DNA from 2 places in the Metapseudomonas lalkuanensis genome. Region 1 is predicted to be linked to the other one. Evidence: riboswitches for the same ligand, from Rfam matches in the RefSeq annotation. Region 1 holds a riboswitch; the other holds the start of a gene.
The links. A riboswitch is a leader RNA that binds a small molecule or an ion and turns the genes downstream of it on or off. The one in region 1 is predicted to bind cobalamin.
Positions count from the first base shown of each region.

Region 2: linked by a shared signal. The riboswitch ahead of btuB (TonB-dependent vitamin B12 receptor) and the one ahead of FXN65_RS03165 (CbtB domain-containing protein) in region 1 are both predicted to bind cobalamin.

Region 1 is NZ_CP043311.1:663,078-670,099, reverse strand. It holds gene FXN65_RS03185 (sugar nucleotide-binding protein) at 1-72, opposite strand, end outside; gene cobM (precorrin-4 C(11)-methyltransferase) at 185-940, opposite strand; gene FXN65_RS03175 (cobalamin biosynthesis protein) at 937-1,347, opposite strand; gene FXN65_RS03170 (CbtA family protein) at 1,344-2,057, opposite strand; gene FXN65_RS03165 (CbtB domain-containing protein) at 2,069-2,254, opposite strand; cobalamin riboswitch at 2,359-2,574, opposite strand; cobalamin riboswitch at 2,633-2,826, shown strand; gene cobW (cobalamin biosynthesis protein CobW) at 2,919-3,971, shown strand; gene cobN (cobaltochelatase subunit CobN) at 4,072-7,022, shown strand, end outside.
Region 2 is NZ_CP043311.1:4,206,723-4,213,744, reverse strand. It holds gene FXN65_RS19610 (DNA-3-methyladenine glycosylase I) at 1-660, shown strand, start outside; gene FXN65_RS19605 (NAD-dependent deacylase) at 721-1,485, shown strand; gene FXN65_RS19600 (C40 family peptidase) at 1,555-2,172, shown strand; gene FXN65_RS19595 (C40 family peptidase) at 2,316-2,843, shown strand; gene FXN65_RS19590 (O-methyltransferase) at 2,851-3,501, shown strand; gene FXN65_RS19585 (hypothetical protein) at 3,507-3,827, shown strand; gene FXN65_RS19580 (SIR2 family NAD-dependent protein deacylase) at 3,830-4,567, shown strand; cobalamin riboswitch at 4,619-4,832, shown strand; gene btuB (TonB-dependent vitamin B12 receptor) at 4,901-6,766, shown strand; gene cobO (cob(I)yrinic acid a,c-diamide adenosyltransferase) at 6,780-7,022, shown strand, end outside.

The DNA.
Region 1 (7,022 bases):
CTCGGCGCCCAGGCGAATCAGCGCCTGTCCGAGTGAATTGCCGCCACCCAACAGCATCAAGCGCATTCGCATAGAGAAATAGGTCGCTTAAAGCCGGTTAGAGGGAGTTGGCGGGAAGATTGCCCGCCACATAAGAGCCGCATTCTGCGGGTTTCACCGGCTCACGTCACTAGCCGCGTAGCGGTTACGCCTGGCCTGGGCGGTAGAGATGGGCATGACTGGCGCGGTAAAGGGACGAATCGGTGAAGCCATCGGCCGCCAGCACCTTGCCCACGAGGATCAAGGCCGTGCGGCGGAAGTCCCGCGCCGCCACCTTGGGGAGAATGTCGCCGAGGGTGCCGGTGACCTGCTCCTGGTCCGGCCAACTGGCGCGATGGATCACGGCAATCGGGCAATCGGCGCCGTAGTGCGGCAACAGTTCTTCGACGATTTTCGCCAGTTGGCTCACGCCCAGGTGGATGGCCATGGTCGCGCGATGCCGGGCCAGGTCGCCCAGCGCTTCCCCTTCGGGCATGCGCGTTTTGCTGGCGTAACGGGTAAGGATCAAGGTCTGTGACACGTCCGGCAAGGTCAGCTCGCACCCCAGCAACGCGGCGCAGGCGGCGGCGGCGGTCACCCCCGGTACCACTTCGTAGGGGATGTTCCGTTCGCGCAAGTGGCGGATCTGCTCGCCAATGGCGCCATAGAGCGACGGGTCGCCGGAATGCACCCGCGCCACGTCCTGGCCCTTGGCGTGCGCTTCGGCGAGCAGGGCGACGATCTCGTCCAGGTGCAGCTCGGCCGTGTTCACCACTTGCTCGGCGCCATGCCCGGCCAACACGGCTTCGGGCACCAGGGAACCGGCGTAGAGGATCACCGGGCAGGTGCGAATGAGGCGCTGCCCCTTCACCGTGATGAGCTCCGGATCGCCAGGGCCGGCGCCGATGAAATAGACCGTCATGGCTGTTCAGCCTCCTGGGGGATACAGGCCAGGGCGCAGGTGGCGCTGGCGCTGCGGCGTTTATCGATGAGCAGGCTGGCGTGACCGTCGAACAGCGCCTCGGCCTGGGCCAGGGCAGCCGCCTCGGCAACTCCCGGGCTGCCAACGGCTTCCTGAACCCGTTCGGACGGCCGACTCAGGCATGCCTCACGGGCTGCGAGCATATCCACGGGCAGAAAATACAACGACAGGCCCAGTCGCTCGGCCAGGGCGCTCAGCCCCGGCTCTGCCGCCTTCACCTCACTGCTGGCCAGGGCGACCAGCTCATCGAGGGAGGCCCCGGCCTCCGCAAGGCACTGCAGCAGCAGGCCTTGCAGTTCATCCGCCGGGCAACCGCGTCGGCAGCCCAGCCCGGCGACCAGCTTCAAACGGAGGGCGAGGCGTGGCGCTGGTACAGCCAACCGGCCGCCCAGCCCAGTACGGCCCAGAAAGCGGCATTGGTGATCAGCGAAGCGGCGATGAACTCGTGTGCAAGCGCTTCCGGCGCCAGGCTGGAATGCACTTCCGGCTGCGGCGCGCCCACTACATGGGGGATCACCAGCAATACGACGCCCGCCACGCGCAGCCCCCAGTGACGGCCGAACGCGATCAGCGCGAGGCCAACGGCCGTGGAGGCGGCGGTGCCGATCCACCAGGTCTGGCGCTGGGCCAGCTCGGCGGCGGCGGTGCCCGGCAATTCCGGCGGCAGGCCGAGGGACGGCGCCAATGCGAAGGTGGCGAAACCGCCCAGGCCCCACAGCAGACCGTGCCACGCACGGGTCGGGCCGCGCAGGCTGAACAGCCCAGCGAGGATCAGGGCGAAGCCCACGGCCACCACCAGGTTGCTGCCGCCTGTGGACAGGGTCCGCTGCCAGCCATCTTCCGGGGCCCAGGCTTCGTCACTGTGCTCATGGACATGGGCAACGGCGGCGCCACCGTGTTGATGGGCATGGGCCTGCTCGACAGGGGCCGGCTCGGCGCTTTCATAGGTTTCCGCCTGGAGAATCAGCGGGGTGACCCACAGGCTCTGCAGCAGGGTCAGCACCAGGGCCGCGATGAGGCCGGCGAACCCGGCGGTCTGGGCGATGCGCTTGATCATGGATGCATCACTCAGTGGCAGGGGAAGGCGGCGCTGTGGCGGGTGTCGTGGGCGGCGTTGTGCACGGCCTCGATGTGCGAGAAGCCGGCGAAGTACACCAGGGACAGGCCGACCAGGCCGGCACCGATGGCCAGTACCAGGCGCTGGGCCAGGGTCGAGGAGGAAGCGGCGGAATGGGACAGGGTGCGGCTGGACATGGAGGTTCCCTCTGCGTTGCTAGTGATACCTGCAGGAGGAACGCGCGCGAGGGAAGCGGGCGCAGGGGCACCCAGATTTCCGGCTTGCGCCCGCCCACCGCGGGTTGCCAAAACGTGATCAGGCCGGTCTCCGGGCTTGCGACGCCGGCCGTGGCCGGATGGGCATGCCTTCCCATGCCGGATCGGCACAGTGGCGTACTTAACCCTACGATCGCTTACCGTTGCGGGGGCAGCGCCGGACTTGCCCGATGAAGGACGCACCGACTTCCCGTTTCACCTCGCGTACGGCGACGCGAGGCACCTGAAAAAACCGTGCTAGGACATCACGAGTCCGACCAAGCGTCAACTGCCGCGATTGACCGCTGCCGGCACGCTGCGTAGCCTTCGCCCTTTCGAGGTTCTCCGGATGTACGCCGGAGCTAAGAGGGAACGTGGTCAAGGCCACGGCTGCCCCCGCAACTGTGAACGCCCCCAAGGCCCTTCGAAATGCCACTGCGCAAGCGGGAAGGCGAAGGTGCCGCGCAAAGCGCAGGGTCGTGAGCCAGGAGACCTGCCTCGACGACATTCCAGACAACCGGGCGGGGTGATCCGGTGGCGAATCCGTTGCGCGGGGCCGGCCCCGCTGCGTTCGTCATGCCCGCCGACCGACCACGCAGAGGCGCGCATGAAAACCCTGGCCAAGCTCCCCGTCACCATCGTCACCGGCTTCCTCGGCGCCGGTAAGACCACCCTCCTCCGCCACATGCTCGACAACGCAGAAGGCCGCCGCATCGCGGTGATCGTCAACGAGTTCGGCGAACTGGGCATCGACGGCGAGATCCTCAAGCAGTGCTCCATCGGTTGCACCGAGGAAGAGGCCGCGGGCCGCGTCTTCGAGCTGGCCAACGGCTGCCTCTGCTGCACCGTGCAGGAGGAATTCTTCCCGGTGATGCGCGAGCTGGTGGCGCGCCGTGGCGACCTCGACCAGATCCTCATCGAAACCTCCGGCCTCGCCCTGCCCAAACCACTGGTACAGGCCTTCCAGTGGCCGGAAATCCGCAGCGCCTGCACCGTCGACGCGGTGATCACCGTGGTCGATAGCCCGGCGGTGGCGGCCGGCACCTTCGCCGCCCACCCCGAGCAGGTGGACGAACAGCGCAAGCAGGACCCGAACCTCGACCATGAATCGCCCTTGCACGAGCTGTTCGAAGACCAGCTCGCCAGCGCCGACCTGGTGGTGCTGAACAAGGCCGACCTGCTCGGCGCCGAAGCCCTCGCCGCCGTGCGCGCCGAAGTGGCGGAGGAACTGCCGCCGGCAGTGAAGATCGTCGAAGCCCGCGCCGGCAAGCTGCCGCTCGATGTCCTGCTTGGGCTGAACGCCGAAGCCGAACTGCACATCGACAGCCGCCCCACCCACCACGACCACGAAGGTCATGAAGACCACGACCACGACGAGTTCGACTCCTTCCACGTCGACCTGCCGGAAGTCGAGGAAGCCGCGCTGCTCGCCACCCTCGGCCAACTGGTGGAACGCCACGCCATCCTGCGCATCAAGGGTTTCGCCGCCATTCCCGGCAAACCGATGCGCCTGCTGATCCAGGGCGTCGGCAAGCGCTTCGACAAACACTTTGACCGCAAGTGGCTGACCGACGAAACCCGCAGCACCCGCCTGGTCGTCATCGGCCAAGAACTCGACCAGGCGGCCATCGCCAACGAACTGCGTACCGCTCTCTCCTGACCCACGACCATAGGGTGGGTGGAGCGGAGCGATACCCACCATTCGATATCGATGGGTATCGCAAGCTCACCCCATCCTACGGGGCCTCCGAGTAAAGGATATGCACCTCCTACGCACCCAACCCGGCGGCTTCGTTCCCGACGACGGCATCGCCCACCTGGCCCAGACACCCGCCGAACTGGTGATCCTGTGCAGCGGCGATTCGCACCTGGCCCTGCTGGCAGAAGCCGCCCGCGAACTGCCGGATGACTACCCGAGCCTGCGCCTGGCCAACCCCATGCAGTTGCAGAACCACGCCTCGGTGGACCTCTATGTCGACGAGGTGCTGCAGCACGCCAAGGTCATCCTCATCTCGGTGCACGGCGGCGTCGGCTACTGGCGCTACGGCATCGAACAACTGGTGGCGCTGGCCGAGCGCGGGGCGACGCTGATCCTGGTGCCCGGCGACGACCGTCCCGATCCGGAGCTGGCGGGCCTCTGCAACGTCCCGGGTGAAGATGCCGAACGCCTCTGGCAGTACCTGCGCCAGGGCGGACTGGACAACGCGCGACAACTCTTCAATTGCCTGGCCAGTCGCTGGCTGGGGCGTGACTACCCCTGGCGCGAGCCGCAGGTACTGCCCCGTGTCGCCCTTTACCATCCGCGCATCCGGCCGGCGCAACTGCAGGACTGGCAGGCCGAATGGCTGCCGCACCAGCCCGTGGCCGCCCTGATCTTCTATCGAACGCACCTGCAGGCGGCGAACACCACTTTCATCGACGCTTTCTGCGAGCGACTGTCCAGCCGGGGGCTGAATCCGCTGCCCATCGCGGTTGCCAGCCTCAAGGAAGCCGAGTGTCTGGAGGTTGTGGAAAACTGGCTGGACGCCGCGGGCGCCGGGTTGATCATCAACACCACCGGCTTCGCCCAGTCCAACCCCGATGCCCCCAGCCTTCGCCCGTTCCGCCGCGACATCCCGGTGCTGCAAGCCATCTGCTCGCTGGACAACGAACCGCTCTGGCGGGAAAACCCACAAGGCCTCGGCCCGCGCGACCTGGCCATGCACATTGCCCTGCCGGAGCTGGACGGCCGCATCATCACCCGCCCCATCAGCTTCAAGGGCATGGCCTGGCGCAGCGAGCGCAGCCAGAGCGACGTGGTCTGCTACCTGCCGCACGTAGAACGCATGGACTTCGTGGCCGAACTTGGGCGGCGCTGGTGCGAACTGGCGTGCAAGGCCAATGCAGACAAGCGCATCGCGCTGATCCTGGCCAACTACCCCACCCGCGATGGCCGCATCGGCAACGGTGTGGGCCTGGACACCCCGGCCGCCGCGCTAAACATCCTCCGCGCCCTGGAAGACGAGGGCTATCCGGTCGCGGGTCTGCCGGACAACGGCACAGCACTTATCCACAACCTGCTCGGTGGCGTCAGCAACGATCTGGACAGCCTCGACCTGCGCCCTTGCGCTCAGAGCCTCGCGCTCACCGATTACCTGACCTGTTTCGCGCGCCTGCCCGAGGCCAACCAGCGCGCCGTGCTCGAACGCTGGGGCGATCCGCAGCAGGACCCGATGTTCCGCAGCGGCCGCATGATGATCGCCGGCCTGCGTTTCGGCCTGACCTTCGTCGGCATCCAACCGGCCCGCGGCTACCAGCTCGACCCGGCGGCCATCTACCACGACGCCGACCTGGTGCCGCCCCACGGCTACCTCGCCTTCTACTTCTGGCTGCGCGAAGTGTTCGCCGCGGATGCGCTGATCCACGTTGGCAAGCACGGCAACCTGGAATGGCTGCCGGGCAAGGGCGTTGGCCTTTCCGCCGAATGCTGGCCGGACGCGGCGATGGGTCCGCTGCCGAACATCTACCCCTTCATCGTCAACGACCCGGGCGAAGGCGCCCAGGCCAAGCGCCGCGCCCAGGCGGTGATCATCGACCACCTGATGCCGCCGCTGACCCGCGCCGAGAACTACGGACCGCTGCGCGACCTGGAACGCCTGGCCGACGAGTACTACGACGCCTCCCTGCTGGACCCGCGCCGCGCCGTGCAGCTGCGCGGGGAAATCCTCGAACTGGTGAAGGCCACTTCCCTGGACCGCGAGCTGAACCTCGTCATCAGCGACGACCCGGAAAGCTGGCTGCCGCAACTGGACGCCTACCTCTGCGACCTCAAGGAATCGCAGATCCGCGACGGCCTGCATGTGTTCGGTGAATCCCCCGGCGGGCGCCTGCGCGACGACACCCTGCTCTCCCTGGTGCGCATTCCGCGCGGCGACGGCAAGGGGGCCAACGCCAGCTTGCTGCGCGCCCTCGCCAGCGACCTGCAACTGGGCACCGACCCACTCGACCTGAACTGGGCCGAGCCCTGGCAAGGACCACGCCCTGCGGTGCTGGAAACGCTCAACGACGAACCCTGGCGCAGCAACGGCGACACCCGCGAGCGCCTTGAGCGACTGGCGCTGGGCCTGATCGAAACCAGCGACTTCGGCTCCATCGGCCCCGCCAGCGATGCGGTTATCCACAACCTGCGGGCCGTGATCGCCCCCACCCTGGACGCTTGCGGCAGCGCCGAGATCGGCGGCGTACTGGCGGCACTGGAGGGCCGTTTCGTGCCGCCCGGCCCCAGCGGCGCCCCCAGTCGCGGACGCCTCGACGTCCTGCCCACCGGGCGCAACTTCTTCACCGTGGACGTGCGCAACCTGCCCACGCCCACGGCCTGGCGCCTGGGTTTCCAGTCCGCCAGCCTGCTGCTGGAACGCCACCTGCAGGACCATGGCGACCACCTGCGCCAACTCGGCGTTTCCGTCTGGGGCACCGCCACCATGCGCACCGGCGGCGACGACATCGCCCAGGCCCTGGCGCTGATGGGCGTGCGACCGGTGTGGCAGGCAGGCAGCCAGCGGGTCGAGGACTTCGAGATCCTGCCGCTGTCCCTGCTGGATCGGCCTCGCGTGGACGTGACCTTGCGCGTCTCCGGCTTCTTCCGCGATGCCTTCGCCAACCTCATCCGCCTGTTCGATGCCGCAGTGCAGGCGGTGGCGGAGCTGGACGAGCCCGAGGACATGAACCCGCT
Region 2 (7,022 bases), 2.5 Mb from region 1:
CGCTGGCTCCATGAGTACTGCCTGAACCGCTTCGGCTCGGCCGAGGCCCTGGAAGCGCGCCTGCCGCAGCCGCGCAGCGATGTCGAGTTGCGGGCGCTCAGTGATGACCGCTACCTGTCGTTGATGGCGTTGCGGGTGTTTCGTGCGGGCCTCAAGCACAGCCTGGTGGATGCCAAGTGGCCCGCGTTCGAAGAGGCGTTCTTCGGCTTCGACCCGCAGAAGGTGGTGCTGATGGGGGCCGAGCACCTGGAGCGGCTGATGCAGGACACGCGCCTGATCCGCCACCTGGGCAAGCTCAAGAGCGTGCCGCGCAATGCCCAGTTCGTGCTGGACGTGGCGCGGGAGAAGGGCAGCTTCGGTGCCTTGATCGCCGATTGGCCGGCGACCGACATCGTCGGCCTGTGGAAATACCTGGCCAGGCATGGCAACCAGTTGGGCGGGCTGTCGGCGCCGCGCTTCCTGCGCATGGTCGGCAAGGACACCTTCATCCCCACCGATGACATGGTCGCGGCCCTCAAGGCCCAGGACATCATCGACAAGGCGCCCACCAGCCAGAAAGACCTGGCCCAGGTGCAGGCCGCCTTCAACCAGTGGCACGCCGAAAGCGGCCGTCCGCTCTGCCAGCTTTCCGTGATGCTGGCCCACACCGTCAACCACTGAGTTGCGCCTCCCATCGCTGCGGGCGGACACTGGGCGCCGAGCGGAACAGGGGGGCGAACCATGTCGGATATCCAGCGTGTAGCGGCAGCCATCAAGGCTGCCGAACGAATCCTGGTGATCACCGGGGCCGGTCTGTCGGCCGACTCGGGGCTGCCCACCTACCGGGGCCTGGGCGGCCTCTACAACGGCGTGACGGAAGAGGGCCTGCCTATAGAAGAGGCGCTTTCCGGCCCGATGCTGCGGCGTAATCCGGCGCTCTGCTGGAAGTACCTCGCCCAGCTTGGCCGCGCCTGCCTCGGTGCCCGGCCGAACGCCGGTCACGAAGCCATCGCGCAGCTGCAACAGCTCAAGCCGGAGTGCTGGGTGCTGACGCAGAACATCGACGGCTATCACCGCCAGGCGGGCTCGCCGCCGGAGCGGCTGATCGAGATCCATGGCGAACTGTCGCCGCTGTTCTGCCAGTCCTGCGGGGCGGAAAGTTCCGACCTTGTCCGACATCTGGCAGGGGAAATGCCTCCCAAATGTCATGACTGTGGTGGTATTCTCCGCCCACCCGTGGTGCTGTTCGAAGAAATGCTCCCAGAGCAGGCCATCGACAGCCTCTACGCCGAGCTACGCAAGGGATTCGATGCGGTGATCTCGGTGGGAACCACGGCGAGCTTTCCTTACATCATCGAGCCCGTCATCCGCACCCGCCACGCAGGCGGTTTCACCGTGGAAATCAATCCGGCGCTCACCGACCTCAGCCCCGTCGTCGATGTACACCTCAGAGGAAAGGCCTTAGATGTTTTGCAGGGACTGCTAAGTCACATTTCGGGCGATTAAATTTGCAAATGAGGTCGATAGAGGGCATAGTCGCGGCTTCATCAAAAACTGTCCGACACGGTCGTGCCCATGCTGAAGCGCTTCGCACCCCTCGTGCCTCTCACCTTCGCCCTGTTTCTCGCCGCTTGCGCAAACAACGTGCAGCAGCCCCAGTTCCAGACCGCGGCCCCCGCAGCCGACGGCGCTCCCGATTCGCTGCTGTCGGATCGTGAACCCACTGCCCTGGACCTGGCCAACCTCACCGATGACGAGCCCTACCAGATGCCGTCCCTGGCCGACGGCCTGCTGGAGCGTGGTTTCGAGCTGGTGGGCACCCCGTACCGCTTCGGTGGCCGTTCCCTGAAGACCGGTTTCGACTGCAGTGGCTTCGTGGGTTATCTGTTCAAGGAAGAAGCCGGTATCCAGCTGCCGCGCTCCACTCGCGAGATGATCAACCTGAATGCCCCGGTGATCGCCCGCAGCGAGCTGCAACCAGGCGATATCGTGTTCTTCAACAACCGTGGCCGTGGCCGCGTCAGCCACGCCGGCATCTATATCGGCGACGACCAGTTCATTCACTCCAGCAGCAGCCGCAGCGGCGGTGTGCGCGTCGACAGTCTCGACGACCGCTACTGGAAGGCCAGCTACATGGAAGCCAAGCGCGTCCTGGCGATGAACACCGCGACTCGTCACCCGCTGCATCGCTGATCCAGCCGGGCTCGAGACGACAAGCCGAGGCGGCCTTCATGGCCGCCTCGGCTTTTTTGTGCACAATCGCACCGCTACCTCTTGCAATATCACTGTGAGATCAGCAAATTAGCGAGCATTCTTCAAGTCAGGACTGACTTGCCATGCTCGCACCGGACCGCCTTGCCATTCTGGCCCTGGCCTCGCTGCTCACCGCTTGTGCGAGCAAGGCGCCGCCGCCTTATTCCCCTCCTGTCGTCACCACCGCCGTCCAACAGTTCTCGCCGGCGGCCGAAGACGTGCTGTTCCGCGCTCTCGGTCTGGTGGGCACGCCCTATCGTTGGGGCGGCAACACCCCGGACAGCGGTTTCGACTGCAGTGGCCTGATCGGCTACGTCTACCGCGACGCCGCGGGCATCAGCCTGCCGCGTTCTACCCGCGAGCTGATCTCCATGCGCGCCCCCAGCATCGGCATCAATGCCCTGCAAAGCGGCGATCTGGTGTTCTTCGCCACCAACGGCGGCGGCCAGGTCAGCCACGCCGGTATCTATGTGGGCGAAGGGCGTTTCGTCCATGCGCCACGCACCGGCGGAACGGTACGGCTCGACAGTCTGTCGAACAGCTACTGGCAACGAAGCTATCTCAGCGCCAAGCGCGTAATCTTCGATCCACGCCTGGCGCAATCCCACTGAGGCATCCATGACCAACCGCACGCTGAACCTGGACGACGCCCTCTACGGCTATCTCCTCGAGGTTTCGCTGCGGGAGTCGCCCCTCCTCGAACGTCTGCGCGCTGAAACCGCGGCACTGCCCATGGCCCGCTGGCAGATCGCGCCGGAGCAGGGCCAGTTCATGGCCATGCTGGTCAAGCTCACCGGCGCCCGGCGCATCCTCGAGGTGGGTACCTTCACCGGCTACAGTGCCCTGTGCATGGCCGCCGAACTGCCTGGCGATGGCCAGATGATCTGCTGTGACCTGCCCGGCGACTACAACGCCATCGCCTGCCGGTACTGGCAGGAGGCCGGCATGGCCGGACGCATCGAGCTGCGTCTCGCGCCAGCGCTGGACACTCTCGCTGGTTTGCAAGACGGCCGTTTCGACCTGATCTTCATCGACGCCGACAAGGCCAATTACCCGGTCTATCTGGAAGAAGCCCTGCGCTTGGCGCGCACGGGCGGCCTGATCCTGTTCGACAACGTGCTCTGGAGCGGTCGGGTCCTGGAAGAACAGCCGGATGACCCCGACACCCGCGCCATCCAGGCGCTCAATCTGGCCTTGAAGAACGATCAGCGTGTCGACCTCTCGATGCTGCCGGTAGGCGACGGCCTGACCCTCTGCCGCAAGCGCTGAAGGGCATGCCCGAGCCAATTCGCCTTCCGCCCCAGCCCGATGCCTGCGAACTCTGTGGTCGCGCATCGACGCTGACCCGCCATCACCTGATCCCCAAGGCGTTGCACGACAAGCCCTATGTGCAGAAGCGCTTCGGCAAGAGCGAACGCATCACCGCCACCCTCTGGGTCTGCCGCCCCTGCCACAACCAGATCCACAAGCTGTTCAGCGAGAAGGAACTGGCCCTGACCTACAACAACCGCGATGCCCTGCTGGGCGACGAGCGCCTGCGAACCTTCGTCCGCTGGTTGGCGGGCAAGCCAGCGGGATTCACCCCGAGGCACTGAAAATGACGCGCATCCCCGACGACCTTGTCTCGCGCCTGTGCAATGCCTGCCATCTGGTGATCTTCACCGGCGCTGGCGTTTCCGCCGAGAGCGGAATCCCGACCTTTCGCGACGCCCAGACCGGCCTCTGGGCGAAATACCGCCCCGAGGAACTGGCCAGCCCCGAGGGCTTCCGGGCCGATCCGCAGACGGTCTGGGACTGGTACGCCTGGCGCCGTGAGCGCTGCCTGGCGGTGCAACCCAACCCGGCGCACCTGGCCATTGCGGAACTGGAGCGGCGGCTGCCGAAGGTCACCCTGATCACCCAGAACGTCGACGGCCTCCACCAGCGCGCCGGTAGCGGCGCGCCTCTGGAACTGCACGGCAATATCCATCGCCTGAAATGCTTCAAGTGCCGGCGCGATGGCGGCGACTGGCCGGAGGATGTGCGCAGCATCCCGCGCTGCGAATGCGGCGGCCTGTTGCGCCCGGCCGTGGTCTGGTTCGGCGAGAGCCTGCCTGAATCCGCGCTGGAGGTGGCTGCCGAGGCCAGCCAGGACGCGGACCTGTTCCTCAGCATCGGCACCTCCAGCCTGGTCTACCCGGCGGCCGAACTGCCATTCCTGGCCAAACGTCATGGCGCCCATCTGGTGGAAATCAACCCGCAGCCCACGCCCCTCAGCGCGCGTGCCGACCTTTGCCTGCAAGGCGCGGCGGGGGAGGTGATGGCGGCCCTGATTGCCAGCCTTGCTGCCTGTTGAGGGCCGCGCCGGTCGCTCGCGCCGATTTGACGCTACCCCGCGCACCCTCTAACCTTCGCCGCTGCCTCAGGTGCCCCTTGGCCTTGGCCTACGGGGTGAAACAGGGAAGCCGGTCCATTCCTTCGAAGAATCCGGCGCTGCCCCCGCAACGGTAGGCGAGTCGAATGCCGCAATCGGCCACTGTGCTCCAGCATGGGAAGGCGCGGCACAGGAGCGCATCGCTCCACTCGCAAGCCCGGAGACCGGCCTGTCGCACACAGGGCATCGCGGATCGTTCCGCATGCAGTACCCACTGAGATGTCGCGCGGGTGGCACGACGGAGATCCAACCTTGATTCGCAAGCCTTTCTTCAGGCCGGCGGCGCTTGCGCTGCTCGGCGGTACGTCCATTTCCCCCTTCCTGGCCGCCGCGCCCCTGACGCTGGACGAACAGGTGGTCACTGCGACCCGTAGCGAACGGCCGGTGCGCGCGAGCCTGGCCGCCAGCACCGTGATCGACCGCGAAGAGATCGAACGCAGCCAGGCCCGTTCGGTGCCCGAGCTTCTGCGCAGGGTGCCGGGCGTGACCCTCAGTAACAACGGCGGGCCGGGCAAGCAGACTTCGGTATCCATTCGTGGCACCGAGTCGGATCACGTACTGGTGCTGATAGACGGCGTCAAGGTGGGCTCGGTCAGCAATGGCCTGACCGCTTTCCAGGACTTGCCGGTGGAGCTGATCGACCGCATCGAAGTGGTTCGTGGCCCGCGTTCCAGTCTCTATGGCTCCGAAGCCATCGGCGGCGTGATCCAGATCTTCACCCGCAAGGGCGGACAGGATGGGGCCAAACCCTGGTTCTCGGCAGGATACGGCACCCACGACAGCTATGACGGCAGCGCTGGCGTTTCCGGCGGCGATGGCCGGGTCTGGTATAGCCTCGGCGTCAGTAGCCAGGACACCGACGGCATCGACGCACTCAGTGCGCGCAGCAGCTATCACGAGCCCGATGCCGACGGTTATCGCAACCTGTCCGGCAACCTGCGCGCCGGCTACCGCTTCGACAATGGCCTGGAACTCGACGGCACCCTGATGCGCGCCAAGGCCCACAACGATTACGACCTGGTCAGCCCCTACAGCGTGGGGGGCGGGTGGAACGCCAACGCCGACAACGAGCAGCGGCTCATCGGCGGTCGCGCACGCTTCAGTCCGCTGGAGCCCTGGGACGTGACCCTGCAGGCGGGCCGCAGCGAAGACCTCTCCCGAGAGGAAACCGGCGGCCTCTTCTCGTCGCAATTCGATTCCCAGCGCAACTCGGCATCCTGGCTGAACGACCTGACCCTGGCCGAAGGCCATGTGCTGACCCTGGGTTACGACTGGCAGCAGGACGAAGTCAGCGGTTCCACGGCATTCGCCGAGGACTCGCGGCTGAACAAGGGCTGGTTCGCCCAGTACCTGGGCGAGCACGGGCGCCAGGACTGGCAGCTCAGCCTGCGCCGCGACGACAACGAACAATTCGGCACCCACGACACCGGCAACGCCGCCTGGGGCTACGCCCTGACCGACGCGGTGCGCTTCGCCCTGAGCTACGGCACCGCCTTCAAGGCACCGAGCTTCAACGAGCTGTACTTCCCCGACTACGGCAACCCGAACCTGGACGCGGAAACCTCCGGGACCTTCGAGGTCGGCCTGGCCGGTGAGCACGACTGGGGGCGCTGGTCCGCCAACGCCTTCCGCACCAATGTCGATGACATGATCGTGCATGACGCGAACTCCGGGCTGGGGCCGTTCGGCAGCCCCAACAACATCGGCAAGGCACGCATCGACGGCATCGAACTGGTGCTCGGCAGCCATTGGCTGGGGTGGGACTGGCAGGCCAACGCGACCCTTCTCGACACCGAGAACCGCGCCCACGACGCCAATCATGGCAATGAACTGCCGCGCCGCGCCCGCGAGGTCTTCAACCTGGACCTCGATCGCCGCATCGGGCGCTTCGGCCTCGGCGCGACCCTGCATGCCGAAGGGCGGCGCTTCGACGACGTGGAAAACGACGACCGCCTGGCCGGCTATGCCACCGTCGACCTGCGTGGCGAATACTGGCTGACCGAGGCATGGCGCCTGCAGGCCAAGGTCACCAACCTGCTCGACGCCGACTACGAAACCGCGCTGGACTTCAACCAGCCGGGACAGGCAGTGTTTTTCACCGTCCGTTACCAAGCTCTGTGACGAGGAACATCCGATGACCGAATCCGCCGACCGCGACGCCCGCCACAAGGCCCGCATGCAACGCAAGAAGGCCGTGATCGACGAGAAGATCGCCCAGGCCCAGGATGAGTACGGCCTGCTGCTGGTGCACACCGGCAACGGCAAGGGCAAGAGCAGCTCGGCCTTCGGCATGGTCGCCCGCGCCCTCGGCCACGGCCTCAAGGTCGGCGTGGTGCAGTTCATCAAGGGCGGCATGTCCACCGGCGAAGAGAATTTC